One region of the Streptomyces sp. NPDC040718 genome, then DNA from elsewhere that is predicted to be linked to it. Evidence: predicted binding sites of a transcription regulator. Region 1 holds the regulator's gene; each other region holds the start of a gene.

Region 1 (5,356 bases):
AGCCGCCGCCCGCCATGGGAGCCTGCACGATCGGGTACCGGGGGAAACCGTTCGGCGCGGAGGACATGGACTGCATCGTGCCACGTCCCGGCCATCGCGCCGAACCGTCGCATTCGCCTGGCATAGTCCGCTTCCCCCGTGTGTCCGGGAATCGCCCCGGGCGGTGTCCCGGAAAGCGCCGAGCCCGGTCCGGGGTCTCCCCGGACCGGGCTCGTACGAGTACCTCGGGCCTGCCCCAGGCTGCGCCGAGCGCCGCCTCAGCGCCCGTTGAACGCGTCCTTCAGGCGGCTGAACAGGCCCTGCTGGCCGGGGGCGAACTGGCCCATCGGCCGCTCCTCGCCGCGCAGCTTCGCGAGCTGGCGCAGCAGTTCCTCCTGCTGGGCGTCCAGCTTGCCGGGGGTGGTGACCTCGACGTGGACGATCAGGTCGCCGCGGCCGCCGCCGCGCAGGTGGGTGACGCCCCGCCCGTGCAGCGGGATGGCCTGGCCGGACTGGGTGCCGGGCCGGATGTCGATCTCCTCCATGCCGTCCAGCGTCTCCAGCGGGCACTTGGTGCCCAGGGCCGCGGCCGTCATGGGGATGGTGACCGTGCAGTGCAGGTCGTCCCCGCGCCGCTGGAAGGTCGGGTGCGGCAGCTCGTGGATCTCCACGTAGAGGTCGCCGGCGGGGCCGCCGCCGGGGCCGACCTCGCCCTCGCCCGCGAGCTGGATGCGGGTGCCGTTCTCGACACCGGCGGGGATCTTGACGGTGAGGCTGCGGCGGGAGCGGACCCGGCCGTCGCCCGCGCACTCGGGGCACGGGGTCGGGACCACGGTGCCGAAGCCCTGGCACTGCGGGCAGGGGCGCGAGGTCATGACCTGGCCCAGGAAGGACCGGGTGACCTGGGAGACCTCACCGCGGCCGCGGCACATGTCACAGGTCTGCGCCGAGGTGCCGGGTGCGGCGCCCTCGCCGGAGCAGGTGCCGCAGACGACGGCCGTGTCGACCTGGATGTCCTTGGTCGTGCCGAAGGCGGCCTCGTCCAGTTCCAGGTCCAGGCGGATCATGGCGTCCTGGCCGCGGCGGGTGCGCGAGCGCGGGCCGCGCTGCGAGGCCTGGCCGAAGAAGGCGTCCATGATGTCGGAGAAGTTGCCGAAGCCGCCCGCTCCGAAGCCGCCCGCGCCGCCACCGCCGCCCGAGGAGGACAGCGGGTCGCCGCCGAGGTCGTGGACCTGCTTCTTCTGCGGGTCCGAGAGGACCTCGTAGGCCGCGTTGATCTCCTTGAAGCGCTCCTGCGTCTTCGGGTCCGGGTTCACGTCCGGGTGGAGCTCACGGGCGAGCCGGCGGAAGGCCTTCTTGATCTCGTCCTGCGATGCGTCGCGGCGCACGCCGAGTACGGCGTAGTAGTCCGTGGCCACTTACGACTCCGCCAGGATCTGTCCGACGTAACGTGCCACTGCGCGTACCGCTCCCATCGTTCCGGGGTAGTCCATGCGGGTCGGTCCGACCACGCCGAGTTTGGCGACTGCTTCGCCGCCCGAACCGTAGCCGACGGACACGACCGACGTGGAGTTGAGTCCCTCGTAGGCGTTCTCGTGACCGATGCGTACGGCCATCCCCGACTCTCCGGCCTCACCCAGCAGCTTCAGGAGCACGACGTGCTCCTCCAGCGCTTCGAGCACGGGCCTGATCGTCAAGGGAAAATCATGTCCGAAGCGAGTGAGGTTGGCGGTGCCGCCGATCATCAGCCGCTCCTCCGCCTCCTCGGCCAGCGTTTCGAGAAGGGTCGCGAGGACGGCCTTGACGGTCGCCCTGTCGTCGATCTCGAACGACTCCGGAAGGTCCTGCACCAGCTGCGGCACGTCGGTGAAGCGACGGCCGACGACCCTGCTGTTCAGGCGTGCCCGCAGGTCGGCGAGGGAGGTCTCGCCGAAGGGGGTCTGGGTGTCGACCAGGCGCTGCTCGACCCGCCCGGTGTCGGTGATCAGTACGAGCATCAGCCGGGCCGGGGCCAGCGACAGCAGCTCGACGTGCCGCACCGTGGAGCGGGTCAGCGACGGGTACTGGACGACGGCGACCTGCCGGGTGAGCTGCGCGAGCAGCCGTACCGTGCGGCCGACCACGTCGTCGAGGTCGACGGCGCCGTCGAGGAAGTTCTGGATGGCCCTGCGCTCGGGCGTCGACAGCGGCTTGACGCCCGCCAGCTTGTCGACGAAGAGGCGGTAGCCCTTGTCCGTGGGGATCCGGCCGGCGCTGGTGTGGGGCTGGGCGATGTAGCCCTCCTCCTCCAGCACGGCCATGTCGTTGCGCACGGTGGCGGGCGAGACGCCCAGCCTGTGCCGCTCGGTGAGGGCCTTGGAGCCGACGGGCTCCTCCGTCCCGACGTAGTCCTGGACGATGGCGCGCAGTACCTCGAGTCTGCGTTCGCTGAGCATCGCGCACACCTCCGGATGCGGTCGGTCGTCGGTCTGGCCGTCGGGGGCCGGTCCTGGCTTGTTGGCACTCTTCGCGTGTGAGTGCCAGAGATCCCCCGGTCAGTGTACGGCCGGGTAGTACGCCGCAGGCAAGGGCGGCCCGCCAGGGTAGCGTCACCGCATGGACGTGCGTTGGGAAGAGACGGGCTGGGAAAAGGTCACCGGACGGGTCGGCCGGCGGCGGCTGCCGGTGTGGGACTGCACGGTGGGGCTGGTGGTGGGGGACGAGTCGGTGCTGCTGATCGACCCCGGATCGTCGGTGCGCGAGGGGGCGCAGGTGCGGGCCGAGGCGGAGCGCCTGACGGGCCGCCGCGTGACCCATATCGCATTCACCCACGGACATTTCGACCACGTGCTGGGCGGGGCGGCCTTCGCGGGCGCCGAGTTCTTCGGGGCGGTGGGCCTGGACCGGCTGCTGTCGACCCCGACGGGCCGCGAGGAGGTGCGGGTGAGCGCGTTCCGGCAGGGTCTGGCGGAGGCGGAGGCCACGGAGGCGGCGGACCTGCTCCAGGCGCCCCGGCACCTGGTGTCGGGCGAGTGGACCCTGGATCTGGGCGGGGTGCAGGTGCTGCTGGCGAACGTGGGGCCCGCGCACTCCGAGCACGACCTGGCGGTCTTCGTGCCGGGCGAGCGGGAGGCGGTGTTCTGCGGGGACCTGGTCGAGGAGTCGGGCGAGCCGCAGGCCGGCTCGGACGCGGTGCCGGGCCAGTGGCCGGCCGCCCTGGACCGGCTGCTGTCGCTGGGCGGGGACGACGCGGTGTACGTGCCGGGTCACGGAGCGCTGGTGGACGCGGGCTTCGTGCGTGCGCAACGCGCCACACTGGCGGCCCGGTTCGGCGTGTCGGGGGCGTGAGGGCGCCGGCTCTCCTAGTGTCGGCCGGATGCGTGAGTACTCCCCCGACCTGACCCCGCAGTGGAAGCGCCCCAAGCCCGTGCCCGAGGTGCCGGCGGATCCGGACCTGGTGGTCGAGGTGGCGGGTACGGACTTCTGCGGCGCGGTGGTGGCCTGCGAGGCGGGCACGGTGACCCTGGAGGACCGCTTCGGCAAGCGCCGGGTGTTCCCGCTGGAGCCGCGCGGCTTCCTGCTGGACGGCGCCGTGGTGACCCTGACCCGCCCCGCGCGGGGCCCGGCCGCGCCGGCCCGCACGGCCTCGGGCTCGATCGCCGTCCCGGGGGCGCGGGCGCGGGTGGCGCGGGCGGGTCGGATCTACGTGGAGGGGCGGCACGACGCCGAGCTGGTCGAGCGGGTCTGGGGCGACGACCTGCGGATCGAGGGCGTGGTGGTGGAGTACTTGGAGGGCGTCGACGACCTCGCGGCGGTGGTGGCGGAGTTCGCCCCGGGCCCCGACGCCCGTCTCGGTGTCCTGGTGGACCATCTGGTGCCGGGCTCGAAGGAGTCCCGTATCGCGGCCTCGGTGACGGGCCCGGACGTGCTGGTGGTGGGACACCCGTACGTGGACGTCTGGCAGGCCGTGAAGCCGTCGGCGCTGGGCATCCGGGCGTGGCCGGAGGTCCCGCGCGGCCAGGACTGGAAGACGGGTGTCTGCCGGGCCCTGGGCTGGCCGGAGAACACCGGGGCCGCCTGGCAGCACATCCTGTCCCGCGTGACGTCCTACCGCGACCTGGAGCCGACGCTGCTGGGGCGGGTGGAGGAGCTGATCGACTTCGTCACGGGTAGCGGTGAGGCCTGACGCCCTGGAAGGTGCCGAACTCACTCGTATCCAGCTCGATGCCGAGCGGCTCCAGCGGCACCGACTCGCCGAACTTCGACAGCCGTTGCGATCGGTAGTCGGCATCGTCCCCCTTGCCGACCGGAACGGTCAGCAGGACGCATTGCGCAGCGATCGGGTCGATGATCAGATAAGCAGGCACCTTCCCGGCGGCGTAGATCGAGCGCTTGACCACGTAGTCCCTGTCGACGCTGGTCTTCGAGACGACCTCCACCACCAACGTGATCAGTTGCGATGGCAGGAGACGTCCCGACCCCGGGTTCGCCTCGCGATCAAGGACCACCAGGTCGGGAACGGGCTCGCTCGCCTCGTCGACGATGTCGACGTCCTGGGTCTGGAGCCGTACCCACCGCTTGCGCGGGATCTGGTCCTGCACGTCCTCCACGATCAGGTTGCGCACCAGATCGGGACCGGCCATCATCACGATTTCCCCCCGGAGGAGCTCGGCCTTAACGCCCTCGGGAGGCTCGAACCCCGCGAAGAATTTGGCCATCCCATGCTCGTCCACAGCGGTCATCTCCGTGGTCCTCCACATCCGCCGCGTACTGTCGGCGGCAGCCTACGGACAGCGTAGGCAGGACGAGCCCTGTTACGGGGGGATTCACCCGGGCGGGGGATCAGTCCACCAGGTCCCGCACCACCGCGTCCGCCAGGAGCCGCCCGCGCAGGGTCAGGACCGCCCGTCCGGCCTCGTACGGGGCCGGTTCCAGCAGGCCGTCCGCCAGGGCGCGGCGGGAGGCCGCCAGGCCCGCGGGGGCGAGCAGGGAGAGCGGGACGCCGTCGACGAGGCGGAGCTCCAGCAGGATCCGCTCCACGCGGCGGTCCTCCGCCGACAGGAGCTCGCGGCCCGCGCCCGGGGAGCGGCCCTCCGCGAGGGCGGCCGCGTAGGCGCCGGGGTGCTTCACGTTCCACCAGCGCACCCCGCCCACGTGCGAGTGGGCGCCGGGGCCCGCGCCCCACCAGTCGGCGCCGCGCCAGTACAGCTCGTTGTGCAGGCAGCGGCCGGCCTCGGAGGTGGCCCAGTTCGAGACCTCGTACCAGGAGTAGCCGGCCTCGGCCATGACGGAGTCCGCGATCAGGTACCGGTCGGCGTGGACGTCGTCGTCGGTCATCGGGACCTCGCCGCGGCGGATCCGGCGGGCCAGCTGGGTGCCCTCCTCGACGATCAGGGCG
Region 2 (5,356 bases), on a different contig from region 1:
CCACGGCCTTCAAGGCCGGCCACGACGTGGTCCGCCCGCAGAAGCCGAACACCATCGCCAAGTCCCTGGCCATCGGCAACCCGGCGGACGGCCCGTACGTCCTGGACATCGCGCGGCGCACCGGCGGCTACGTCGAGGACGTCAACGACGAGCAGGTCGTCGAGGCCATCAAGATCCTGGCGCGCACCGAGGGCATCTTCGCCGAGACAGCGGGCGGCGTGACCGTCGGCGTGACGAAGAAGCTCATCGAGAACGGCCGGCTCGACCCGGCGCTGACGACGGTGGTCCTGAACACCGGTGACGGCCTCAAGACCCTGGAGGCGGTGGCCGCGGACAGCGGCCAGACCGCCACCATCCGCCCGAGCCTGGACGCGTTCCGCGCCGCCGGCCTGGCCTGACCCTTCCCCCTGACACATCCGGAAAGGCGGTAGCGCCATGAGCGTCAACGTCCGCATCCCCACCATCCTGCGCACCTACACCGGCGGCGCCGCCGAGGTCCCGGCCGAGGGCGCGACCCTCGCCGAGGTCATCGAGTCCCTGGAGAAGAACCACCCGGGCATCGCCGCGCGCGTCCTGGACGACCAGGGCAAGCTGCGCCGCTTCGTGAACGTCTACGTCAACGACGACGACGTGCGCTTCGAGGGCGGCCTGGAGGCGGCGACGCCGGACGGCGCCGGCGTCTCGATCATCCCCGCCGTCGCCGGAGGCTGACCAGACGGGCACAGTGTCGGCGGCTGCTGATCCGCGGCCGGATATCCGGCTGACGCGTTCAAATCAGAATTGCCCCCTCCGCTAAAAGCGGAGGGGGCAATTCTGCTTGATTGGGCGCGGTAGAGTTGGGGCAGTCCCCTCCGCTGTTCTTGCCCGCCGCATATGAGCGGGCCCACGGATGGTTGACATTGAGTCAACATGAGCGCGCCTTTTGGGCCTTTGGTGCGGCTTGTCTGGCCCGAGTTGCCCTGGAATATGCCAAGTTTTCACCCTATTTCCAGGTTTCCGTGTGTCCAGATTTCTCGTCGGATTGACCTGTTGCTGACAGCACCGGTGCGGATACATTCAGCCGCGGTCGAGGCGTTCCGGCGCAAGTTCTGACCCGGGACCGCGAAGTGCGGTCCCGCGCAAGGGCCAGTAATAGGGGAGTTAGGCATGGCTCAGGGCACCGTCAAGTGGTTCAACGCGGAGAAGGGCTACGGCTTCATCGCGGTCGACGGTGGTGCGGATGTGTTCGTCCACTACAGCGCCATCCAGATGGACGGATACCGCACCCTTGAAGAGGGTCAGCGGGTCGAGTTCGAGATCTCGCAGGGCCAGAAGGGTCCGCAGGCGGACATGGTCAAGCTCGCGGCCGGCTGAGTCGGAGCGAACGCGATCGGCCACCGACGCACGCACAGACGCATGAGGGGCCCACATCCCGGACAGGGATGTGGGCCCCTCATGCGTGTCGCCCCGCGTCACCGCCGCGCCGCCCGCGTGTTGCCCGAAGCCGCTTGCACTCGTGGGGGTCGAGTGCTAATCATTGGCGTTAGCACTCTCCCGGTGAGAGTGCTACTAAAACGAGGACCGGGCCGGTGAGGCCCGCAGGACCCGGCGGGACGGAACCGTCGGATCCGCAGGCCGTCCGTCGCGGGCGCGGGCGCGGTCCGGAGCAATCCACCCCTGTCCGGGAGGACCACTTCACATGGCCAAGATCATCGCGTTCAACGAGGAGGCCCGGCGCGGTCTCGAGCGTGGCATGAACCAGCTCGCCGACGCCGTCAAGGTCACCCTTGGCCCCAAGGGTCGCAACGTCGTCCTTGAGAAGAAGTGGGGCGCCCCCACGATCACCAACGACGGCGTCTCCATCGCCAAGGAGATCGAGCTCGAGGACCCGTACGAGAAGATCGGCGCCGAGCTGGTCAAGGAAGTCGCCAAGAAGACGGACGACGTCGCCGGTGACGGTACGACCACCGCGACCGTCCTCGCCCAGGCGCTCGTCCGCGAGGGCCTGCGCAACGTGGCCGCCGGCGCCAACCCGATGGCCCTCAAGCGCGGTATCGAGAAGGCCGTCGAGGCCGTCTCCGCCGCCCTGCTGGCCCAGGCCAAGGATGTCGAGACCAAGGAGCAGATCGCTTCCACGGCCTCCATCTCCGCCGCCGACACCCAGATCGGCGAGCTCATCGCCGAGGCCATGGACAAGGTCGGCAAGGAAGGCGTCATCACCGTCGAGGAGTCCCAGACCTTCGGTCTGGAGCTGGAGCTCACCGAGGGCATGCGCTTCGACAAGGGCTACATCTCGGCGTACTTCGCCACCGACATGGAGCGTATGGAGGCGTCCCTCGACGACCCGTACATCCTGATCGTCAACTCCAAGATCGGCTCGGTCAAGGACCTGCTGCCGCTCCTGGAGAAGGTCATGCAGTCCGGCAAGCCGCTGCTGATCATCGCCGAGGACGTCGAGGGCGAGGCCCTGTCGACCCTGGTCGTCAACAAGATCCGCGGCACCTTCAAGTCCGTCGCCGTCAAGGCCCCGGGCTTCGGCGACCGCCGCAAGGCCATGCTCGGCGACATCGCCATCCTCACGGGCGGCACGGTCATCTCCGAGGAGGTCGGCCTCAAGCTGGAGAACGCCGGTCTCGACCTGCTCGGCCGCGCCCGCAAGGTCGTCATCACCAAGGACGAGACCACCATCGTCGACGGTGCCGGTGACAGCGACCAGGTCCAGGGCCGCGTCAACCAGATCCGCGCCGAGATCGAGAACTCCGACTCGGACTACGACCGCGAGAAGCTCCAGGAGCGCCTCGCGAAGCTGGCCGGCGGCGTGGCCGTCATCAAGGCCGGTGCCGCGACCGAGGTCGAGCTCAAGGAGCGCAAGCACCGCATCGAGGACGCCGTTCGCAACGCGAAGGCGGCCGTCGAAGAGGGCATCGTCGCCGGCGGTGGCGTGGCCCTGCTCCAGGCCTCCTCGGTCTTCGAGAAGCTGGAGCTCACCGGTGACGAGGCGACCGGCGCCAACGCCGTGAAGCTCGCCCTGGAGGCCCCGCTCAAGCAGATCGCCGTCAACGGCGGTCTTGAGGGTGGCGTCGTCGTGGAGAAGGTGCGCAACCTCCCGATCGGTCACGGTCTGAACGCCGCGACCGGCGAGTACGTCGACATGATCGCCGAGGGCATCATCGACCCGGCGAAGGTCACGCGTTCCGCGCTGCAGAACGCCGCGTCCATCGCCGCGCTCTTCCTGACCACCGAGGCCGTCATCGCCGACAAGCCGGAGAAGGCCGCCGCCGCTCCGGGCGGCATGCCGGGCGGTGACATGGACTTCTGATCGGCCCCTGGCTGATCGGCTGTTCTCGAACGAGGGCGGCACCCCTTCCGGACGGAGGGGGTGCCGCCCTCGGGCGTTCCCGGGGGCGGGGGTGGCGCGGCGGGGAGTTTGGACTCCAGGCGTTTGCGGACCAGGGCCGCCGGGTGGTGGACCACGGGCGGCAGGCCTGCGGTGAGGGCGAGCCGGATGCGGTCGGGGGAGGCGCCCCGGGCCAGCCAGGGGACCAGGAGCGGGGCGAGGGCCGTGCAGTCGGCCTTGGAGAGCGCGAGGGCGGGGGCGGCGCGGCCGAGCGAGGCGAGGATGCCGAACGCGTCGGGGCCGACAGAGGCAGGGGCAGGAGCCGGGGCCACCTGCGGGGGTGGTGGCGGGGCGGTCGGTGCGGGGGAATCCCTCTGGGTGAACCGGCCCCACCAGGCTCCGTCGCGGGCCGTGCGGGAGAAGAACGTACGGGTGACCCAAGGGGGTTGGGGAGGGCGGTGGGTGGTGGTGGGCTCCGCCCACCACCCATTCCACAGACAGGGCGCTCGGACTGTCGGGGCTTGAGCCCCGGGGGCCGTGGCCGCCCGGGGAATGGGATGTATCGGCGCCGTGGAGCCGGGTCTGTTTGACTCGGGGCATGAGCGAAAGCAGCGAGCGCAGGGCACTCTTCGTCAAGATCTGCGGACTGAAGACCCCGCACGACGTCGACGTGGCGGTGGAGGCCGGAGCCGACGCCGTCGGGTTCGTACTCGCCCCCGGCAGCCCCCGCACCATCGGCGCCGCCGAGGCGCGGGTACTGGCCGCGCGGGTGCCGGACGGGGTGCTGACCGTCGGGGTGTTCCGCGGACAGCCCCTGGAGGAGGTGCGCCGGCTCGCCGAGGAGAGCGGCGTGCGCGGCGTACAGCTGCACGGCGACGAGCCCGCCGACTACTACGCGCGCCTGCGCGCCCCCGGGCGCACCCTGCTGCGCGCCACCGCCGAGCACGTGGCACGCTGCGGCGAGTACGGGGAGGACCTGCTCCTCATCGACGCCCCCGACCCCGGCTCCGGCAAGCCCTGGAACTGGGGATCCGCGCAGTTCACGGCACCCGAAGGGCAGTGGCTGCTGGCCGGCGGGCTCGGCCCGGCCAACGTCCGCGAGGCCGCCGCCGCCACCCGCGCCTGGGGCGTGGACGTCTCCAGCGGGGTCGAGCGGGAACGCGGGGTGAAGGACCCCGAGCTGATCCGGGCCTTCATCGAAGCCGCGCGATCGTATGATTACTCTGGGTGAGAACGGGGGGTTGGCGGCGGGCCCCTCGGGCACAACCGCCGCATGGACCCGGAAACGTATGGCTGGCTGCGGCGCCTGACCCGCCGCCTCGCCCCCACGGGCGGCGGCGGGGGGCTGCTGCCCGTGTTCACCCCGCGCCGCACCCCCGTCTTCACCGCCGACTTCACCTCCACCACCCAATGGGTGGCCGGCCGCTCCTGGGCCTATCCCGACGGCGGCCCCGTCAACCCCGGCGACAACAAGCTCGACCACCTCACCGCCGACCCCGCCTACAGCCGCTCCGGCACCTTCCGCGCGACCCTGCGCCCCGACGGGAACTGGGACGCGGGGCTGCTCACCACCGAGGGCAGTGACGAGGGCTTCGAAGTCCGCACCGGCGACGTGCTGGAGGCCCGCGTCCGGCTGCCGGAGGAGACCGGCGCCTGGCCCGCCATCTGGACCTGGCGGGACGGCGGCCAGGAGATCGACGTCTTCGAGTACCACCCCGACAACCCCGACCTGCTGGAGCTGTCCAACCACGTCCGCGAGGCCCACCGCTACCTCCGCGACCCCACCGTCCACCCCGGCGCGTGGCTCGACCTGAAGGTGGAGTTCGGCCGCAGGTCCGTCGTCTGGTGGGTGAACGGCCTGCGCGTCTACTCCGACGGCCGCGGCGTCGGCCGCGGCTGGCACGCCTACCTCATCGTCAACCTGTCGGTCTCCGCCGGCCGCTACCACCCCGCCCCCGGCCCGGGGCTCACCGAGATGTCGTACGAGGTGTCGCAACTGCGCGTCCACCGGGCGTAGTACCGCCCGGGCCCCGTGCCGCT
Region 3 (5,356 bases), on a different contig from region 1:
CGGGCTGGGTGCAGCCGAGCTCGCGGGCGGCGGCGGAGAAGGAACCGGTCCCGGCGACAGCGCGCAGGATCCGGAGGTGGCGTGCCTCGATCACCCTCCGAGCATAAGACCGGCTTTGACCGCGACGCCAATCCCCCAGCCGCCGCTTTGGGAAGGGGACCCGAGGAAGCCGGGCCGCGCGACCGCGCCGCGGGGTCCGGGTATCACGGGATCGCACGCATGTGCCCGCGGAAGCACGCGCGTCGGCGCGGGCGGCTATTTTGCGCACATGACGACTGCGCTGATCACAGGATCCACGGCGGGCATCGGCGCCGCCTTCGCCCGGCGGCTCGCCTCCCAGGGCCACAACCTCGTACTGGTGGCCCGCGACACCGAGCGGCTCGCCGAACAGGCCACCGAGCTGCACGACCGGCACGGCATCGAGGCGGAGGTACTGGCCGCCGACCTCTCCACCGAGGAGGGCATCAAGGCCGTCGAGACCCGCCTCGGCGACCGTACGCACCCGGTGGACCTGCTCGTCAACAACGCGGGCTTCGGCAACAAGGGCCGCTACCTCGAAGTCTCCATGGCCGACGAGCTGACCATGCTGAAGGTGCACATCGAGGCGGTGCTGCGGCTGACCTCGGCGGCGACGGAGTCGATGCGCTCGCGCGGCCGCGGCGGGGTCGTCAACGTGGCCTCCGTGGCCGCCTTCGTACCGCGCGGCACCTACGGCGCCAGCAAGGCCTGGGTCGTGCAGTTCACCCAGGGCGCGGCGCGGGACCTCGGCGGGTCCGGGGTGCGCCTTATGGCCCTGTGCCCCGGCTTCGTGCGGACCGAGTTCCACGAGCGGGCGGGCATGGGCACGGACAACATCCCGGGCTGGCTGTGGCTCGACGCGGACAAGCTGGTGGCCGCGGCACTGGCCGACCTGGCGCGCGGCAAGACCGTGTCGATCCCGGACCCGCGCTACAAGGCGTTGATGGGCGTGGTGAAGCTGACGCCGCGCGGTCTGCTCGGCGGGATGTCCTCCCGTACGGGCCGCAAGTACGGGCCCCAGTGACCCGCCGATAGACCGGGCTGAACGGGTGAATCCTCCCTAAACTGGACATGTCCCACCCAGCACGGGAGCCCACCATGACATTCGTACAACTGGTTGATTACAGGACCCACCAGCCCGAGGCGATGAACGACCTGCTGGACAAGTACGTCGCCCAGAGCCGGGGCAAGCGCACGGTCACCCACAGCATCGTGGCCAAGGACCGCGAACAAACGGACCACTACGTGAACTTCGTCGAGTTCCCGTCGTACGAGGAGGCCATGAAGAACTCCGACCTCCCCGAGACGGACCGGATGTTCCACGAGATGGTGTCGCTGTGCGACGGCATGCCGACGTTCACCAACCTCGACGCGGTCCGTGACGAGCACCTCAACACCCTGCTGGCGAACCGGATGTACGACGACATCTCGATGAAGGGCGACATGTCCGCCATCGAGGAGGTCTTCGCCCCGGACTACCACGACCACGACATCTCCAACCCCGAGGACAAGCACGGCCACGCCGCGATCCGCGAGGACGTCGAGATGTGGCGCGCCGCCTTCGACTTCACCTTCACCCGTGACGCCCAGATGGCGCAGGACGACTACGTCACCACGCTGTGGACCTGGACCGGCACGCACAAGGGCGAGTTCATGGGCGTCGCCCCCACCGGCAAGACCTGCACGATGACCGGCACCACGGTCTTCCGATGTCAGGACGGCATGATCAAGGAAGGCTGGTGGCACTACGACGCCATGGCCGTGATGCGGCAGCTGGGCGTCATGGAGTGACGGCCGCCCGGGCGGCCCCGGCAGACGGGAAGGCCCCCGTCCCACCGTTCACACGGTGGGACGGGGGCCTTCTCGTCGAAGCGCGCGGACGCGTCAGTGGCTGTGGCCGTGACCGTGGCCGTGGCCGGCGTCGGCCTCTTCCTCGGCCGGCTTCTCGACGACCAGGGTCTCGGTCGTGAGCAGCAGGGAGGCGATGGAGGCGGCGTTCTCCAGGGCGGAGCGGGTGACCTTGACCGGGTCGATGACGCCGGCCTTGACCAGGTCGCCGTACTCGCCGGTGGCGGCGTTGAAGCCCTGGCCCTTGTCGAGCTCGGAGACCTTCGAGGTGATGACGTAGCCCTCGAGGCCGGCGTTCTCGGCGATCCAGCGCAGCGGCTCGACGGCGGCGCGGCGGACCACGGAGACGCCGGTGCCCTCGTCGCCGGTCAGGCCGAGGTTGCCCTCCAGGACCTTGACGGCGTGGACGAGCGCGGAGCCACCGCCGGAGACGATGCCCTCCTCGACCGCGGCGCGGGTCGCGGAGATGGCGTCCTCGAGGCGGTGCTTCTTCTCCTTGAGCTCCACCTCGGTGGCGGCGCCGACCTTGATGACGCAGACGCCGCCGGCGAGCTTCGCCAGGCGCTCCTGCAGCTTCTCGCGGTCCCAGTCGGAGTCCGTGGACTCGATCTCGGCCTTGATCTGGTTGACGCGACCGGCGACTTCCTCGTGGCTGCCGCCACCGTCGACGATGGTCGTGTCGTCCTTGGAGATGGTCACGCGGCGCGCGGAACCGAGGACGTCCAGACCGGCCTGGTCGAGCTTGAGGCCGACCTCCTCGGCGATGACGGTGGCACCGGTGAGGGTGGCCATGTCCTGGAGCATCGCCTTGCGACGGTCACCGAAGCCGGGGGCCTTGACGGCCACCGCGTTGAAGGTGCCGCGGATCTTGTTGACGACGAGGGTGGAGAGGGCCTCGCCCTCGACGTCCTCGGCGATGATCAGCAGCGGCTTGGAGCCACCCGCCTGGATGACCTTCTCCAGCAGCGGCAGGAGGTCCTGGATGGAGGAGATCTTGCCCTGGTTGATCAGGATGTACGGGTCGTCGAGGACGGCCTCCATACGCTCCTGGTCGGTGACCATGTAGGGGGACAGGTAGCCCTTGTCGAAGGCCATGCCCTCGGTGAACTCCAGCTCCAGGCCGAAGGCGTTGGACTCCTCGACGGTGATGACACCGTCCTTGCCGACCTTGTCCATCGCCTCGGCGATGAGCTCGCCGACCTGCGAGTCCTGCGCGGAGAGCGCGGCCACGGCGGCGATGTCGGACTTGTCCTCGATCGGGCGGGCGGTCGCGAGGAGCTCCTCGGACACGGCCTTGACCGCGGCGTCGATGCCCTTCTTCAGGGCGGCCGGGGAAGCGCCGGCGGCGACGTTGCGCAGACCCTCGCGGACGAGCGCCTGGGCCAGCACGGTGGCGGTGGTGGTGCCGTCACCCGCGATGTCGTTGGTCTTGGTCGCCACCTCCTTCACGAGCTGCGCGCCCAGGTTCTCGTACGGGTCGTCCAGCTCGACCTCGCGGGCGATGGTGACACCGTCGTTGGTGATGGTGGGGGCGCCGAACTTCTTGTCGATGACGACGTTGCGGCCCTTGGGGCCGATCGTCACCTTGACCGTGTCGGCAAGCTTGTTGACGCCGCGCTCGAGGGCGCGACGGGCGTCCTCGTCGAACTTGAGAATCTTCGGCATGGGAGCGGTTCAGCCCTCTCGTTGCGATCCCCGGCCGCTCACCGCGACCGCCTGGAACGAACTACGCCCCTCGCCGCCCGGCATCAGCAGGGGTGACCAGGGGCGCAGCTCAAAACAAAACTGAAGAAATGACTTACTTCTCGACGATCGCGAGCACGTCGCGGGCCGAGAGGACGAGGTACTCCTCGCCGCTGTACTTCACTTCGGTGCCGCCGTACTTGCTGTACAGCACGATGTCGCCGACGCTGACGTCCAGCGGGAGACGCTGGCCGTCCTCGAAGCGGCCCGGGCCGACCGCGAGGACGACGCCCTCCTGGGGCTTCTCCTTCGCGGTGTCCGGGATGACCAGGCCAGAGGCCGTGGTCTGCTCGGCGTCGAGCGGCTGGACCACGATGCGGTCCTCAAGCGGCTTGATGGCAACCTTGGAGCTGGTGGTCGTCACGATCCGACCTCCCCCTTCGGAGATCCGGGGTTAACTGTCTGAGGTGGCGACCAGGTCGATCCGTCGTCGCGGGTGCCGGATCTGCCTGTCGCTGTGTTGGCACTCACCGGGGGCGAGTGCCAGACGCGAGACTATTCCGGTGATTAGCACTCGGTCAAGCGGAGTGCCAACACGGTCCGCTGGTTCCACGTATTCCGGCCGCCGAACCCCCCGTTCGGCCGAACCCCGACCCGATGGGCAGCCCCCCGCCGGGCGCCGGGGCCGGAGCAGCCCCTGCCCGGTATGTGAGGCTTGGGGCGTGCGCATCCTCGTGGTCGAAGACGAAGAGAACCTGGCCGAATCCCTCCGCCAGGGCCTGTCCGCCGAGGGCCACCGCGTCGAGGTCGCCCGCGACGGCCACCGGGGCCTCGAACTGGCCCTCACCGGCGGCCCGTACGACGTCGTCCTCCTCGACCTGATGCTCCCCGGCCCCGGCGGCGCCGAGATATGCGCCCGGATGCGGGCCCACGGCGACCCCACCGCCGTCCTGGTGCTGACCGCCCGGGACGGCGAGCAGGACGAGGCCGAGGGGCTCGACGCCGGCGCCGACGACTACCTCACCAAGCCCTTCTCCTTCCTGGTGCTGGCCGCCCGCCTGCGCGCCCTCGCCCGCCGCGCCGCCGCCCCCGAACCCACCGCGCTCCGGGCCGGGGACCTCTTCCTCGACCCGCCGGACCGCCGCTGCCGCCGCGGGAGCCACGACATCGAACTCACCGCCCGGGAGATCGGCGTCCTCGCCTGCCTGATGCGCCGCCCCGGCCGGGCCGTCGCCAAGCAGGACGTCCTCGACGAGGTCTGGGACGCCCCGCACGGCATCGACCCGAACATCGTCGAGGTCTACGTCTCCTCGCTGCGCAAGAAGATCGACGCCCCCTTCGGCCGCCGCTCCATCCTCACCGTCCACGGAACCGGCTACCGCATGGCGCCCGACGGTGGGTAGGCCACGGCCTGCCGGCCGGCGCGGGCCGCGCGGCCCGCGCGTCGGCAACCTCCGCGCGCGGACCGCCCTCGCCGCCGCCCTCGCGATGGCCGCGGTCCTCACCACCGGCGGACTGTGGCTCTACAGCCTCATGCGCACCAACCTCCTCGACAACACCACCGGCCGCACCGAGCTCGCCGCGCGCAAGGTCGCCGCCCAGCTCGACACCCGGACCCTCCCGCCCGGCGGCCGGCTGCCCGCGCCCGACGGCGGGGTCGACCTGGTCCTCGTACGGGACGCCCGCGGCCGCGACGTCGCCAGCACCGCCGCCGGAGCGCCCAAGGACCCCCCGCGCCTCGACGGGCTGCGCCCCGGCCCCGGCCAGGACTCCCGCTCGGCCGTACTGCCGCCCGCGCGTCCCGGCG

The links. Region 1 encodes HrcA, which represses chaperone genes, less so after heat shock. Its sites were predicted from a motif close to TTNGCACTCNGNNNNNCNGAGTGCNAA; they were not measured.
Region 2: the regulator HrcA is predicted to act here: its motif matches at 1,523-1,549, upstream of groL (chaperonin GroEL).
Region 3: the regulator HrcA is predicted to act here: its motif matches at 4,117-4,143, upstream of groES (co-chaperone GroES).

What each region holds. Positions count from the first base shown of each region.
Region 1 is NZ_JBVIXO010000013.1:145,575-150,930, forward strand. It holds gene ACZ597_RS27990 (nitronate monooxygenase) at 1-67, opposite strand, end outside; gene dnaJ (molecular chaperone DnaJ) at 258-1,397, opposite strand; gene hrcA (heat-inducible transcriptional repressor HrcA) at 1,398-2,414, opposite strand; gene ACZ597_RS28005 (MBL fold metallo-hydrolase) at 2,575-3,306, shown strand; gene ACZ597_RS28010 (DUF3097 domain-containing protein) at 3,335-4,144, shown strand; gene ACZ597_RS28015 (Uma2 family endonuclease) at 4,122-4,700, opposite strand; gene hemW (radical SAM family heme chaperone HemW) at 4,801-5,356, opposite strand, start outside.
Region 2 is NZ_JBVIXO010000012.1:107,103-112,458, reverse strand. It holds gene thrC (threonine synthase) at 1-398, shown strand, start outside; gene ACZ597_RS26725 (MoaD/ThiS family protein) at 436-711, shown strand; gene ACZ597_RS26720 (cold-shock protein) at 1,147-1,353, shown strand; gene groL (chaperonin GroEL) at 1,679-3,298, shown strand; gene ACZ597_RS26710 (phosphoribosylanthranilate isomerase) at 3,915-4,547, shown strand; gene ACZ597_RS26705 (LamG domain-containing protein) at 4,590-5,333, shown strand; gene ACZ597_RS26700 (hypothetical protein) at 5,349-5,356, shown strand, end outside.
Region 3 is NZ_JBVIXO010000001.1:1,004,070-1,009,425, forward strand. It holds gene ACZ597_RS04615 (LysR family transcriptional regulator) at 1-94, opposite strand, end outside; gene ACZ597_RS04620 (SDR family NAD(P)-dependent oxidoreductase) at 269-1,042, shown strand; gene ACZ597_RS04625 (ester cyclase) at 1,117-1,809, shown strand; gene groL (chaperonin GroEL) at 1,903-3,531, opposite strand; gene groES (co-chaperone GroES) at 3,665-3,973, opposite strand; gene ACZ597_RS04640 (response regulator transcription factor) at 4,272-4,952, shown strand; gene ACZ597_RS04645 (sensor histidine kinase) at 4,945-5,356, shown strand, end outside.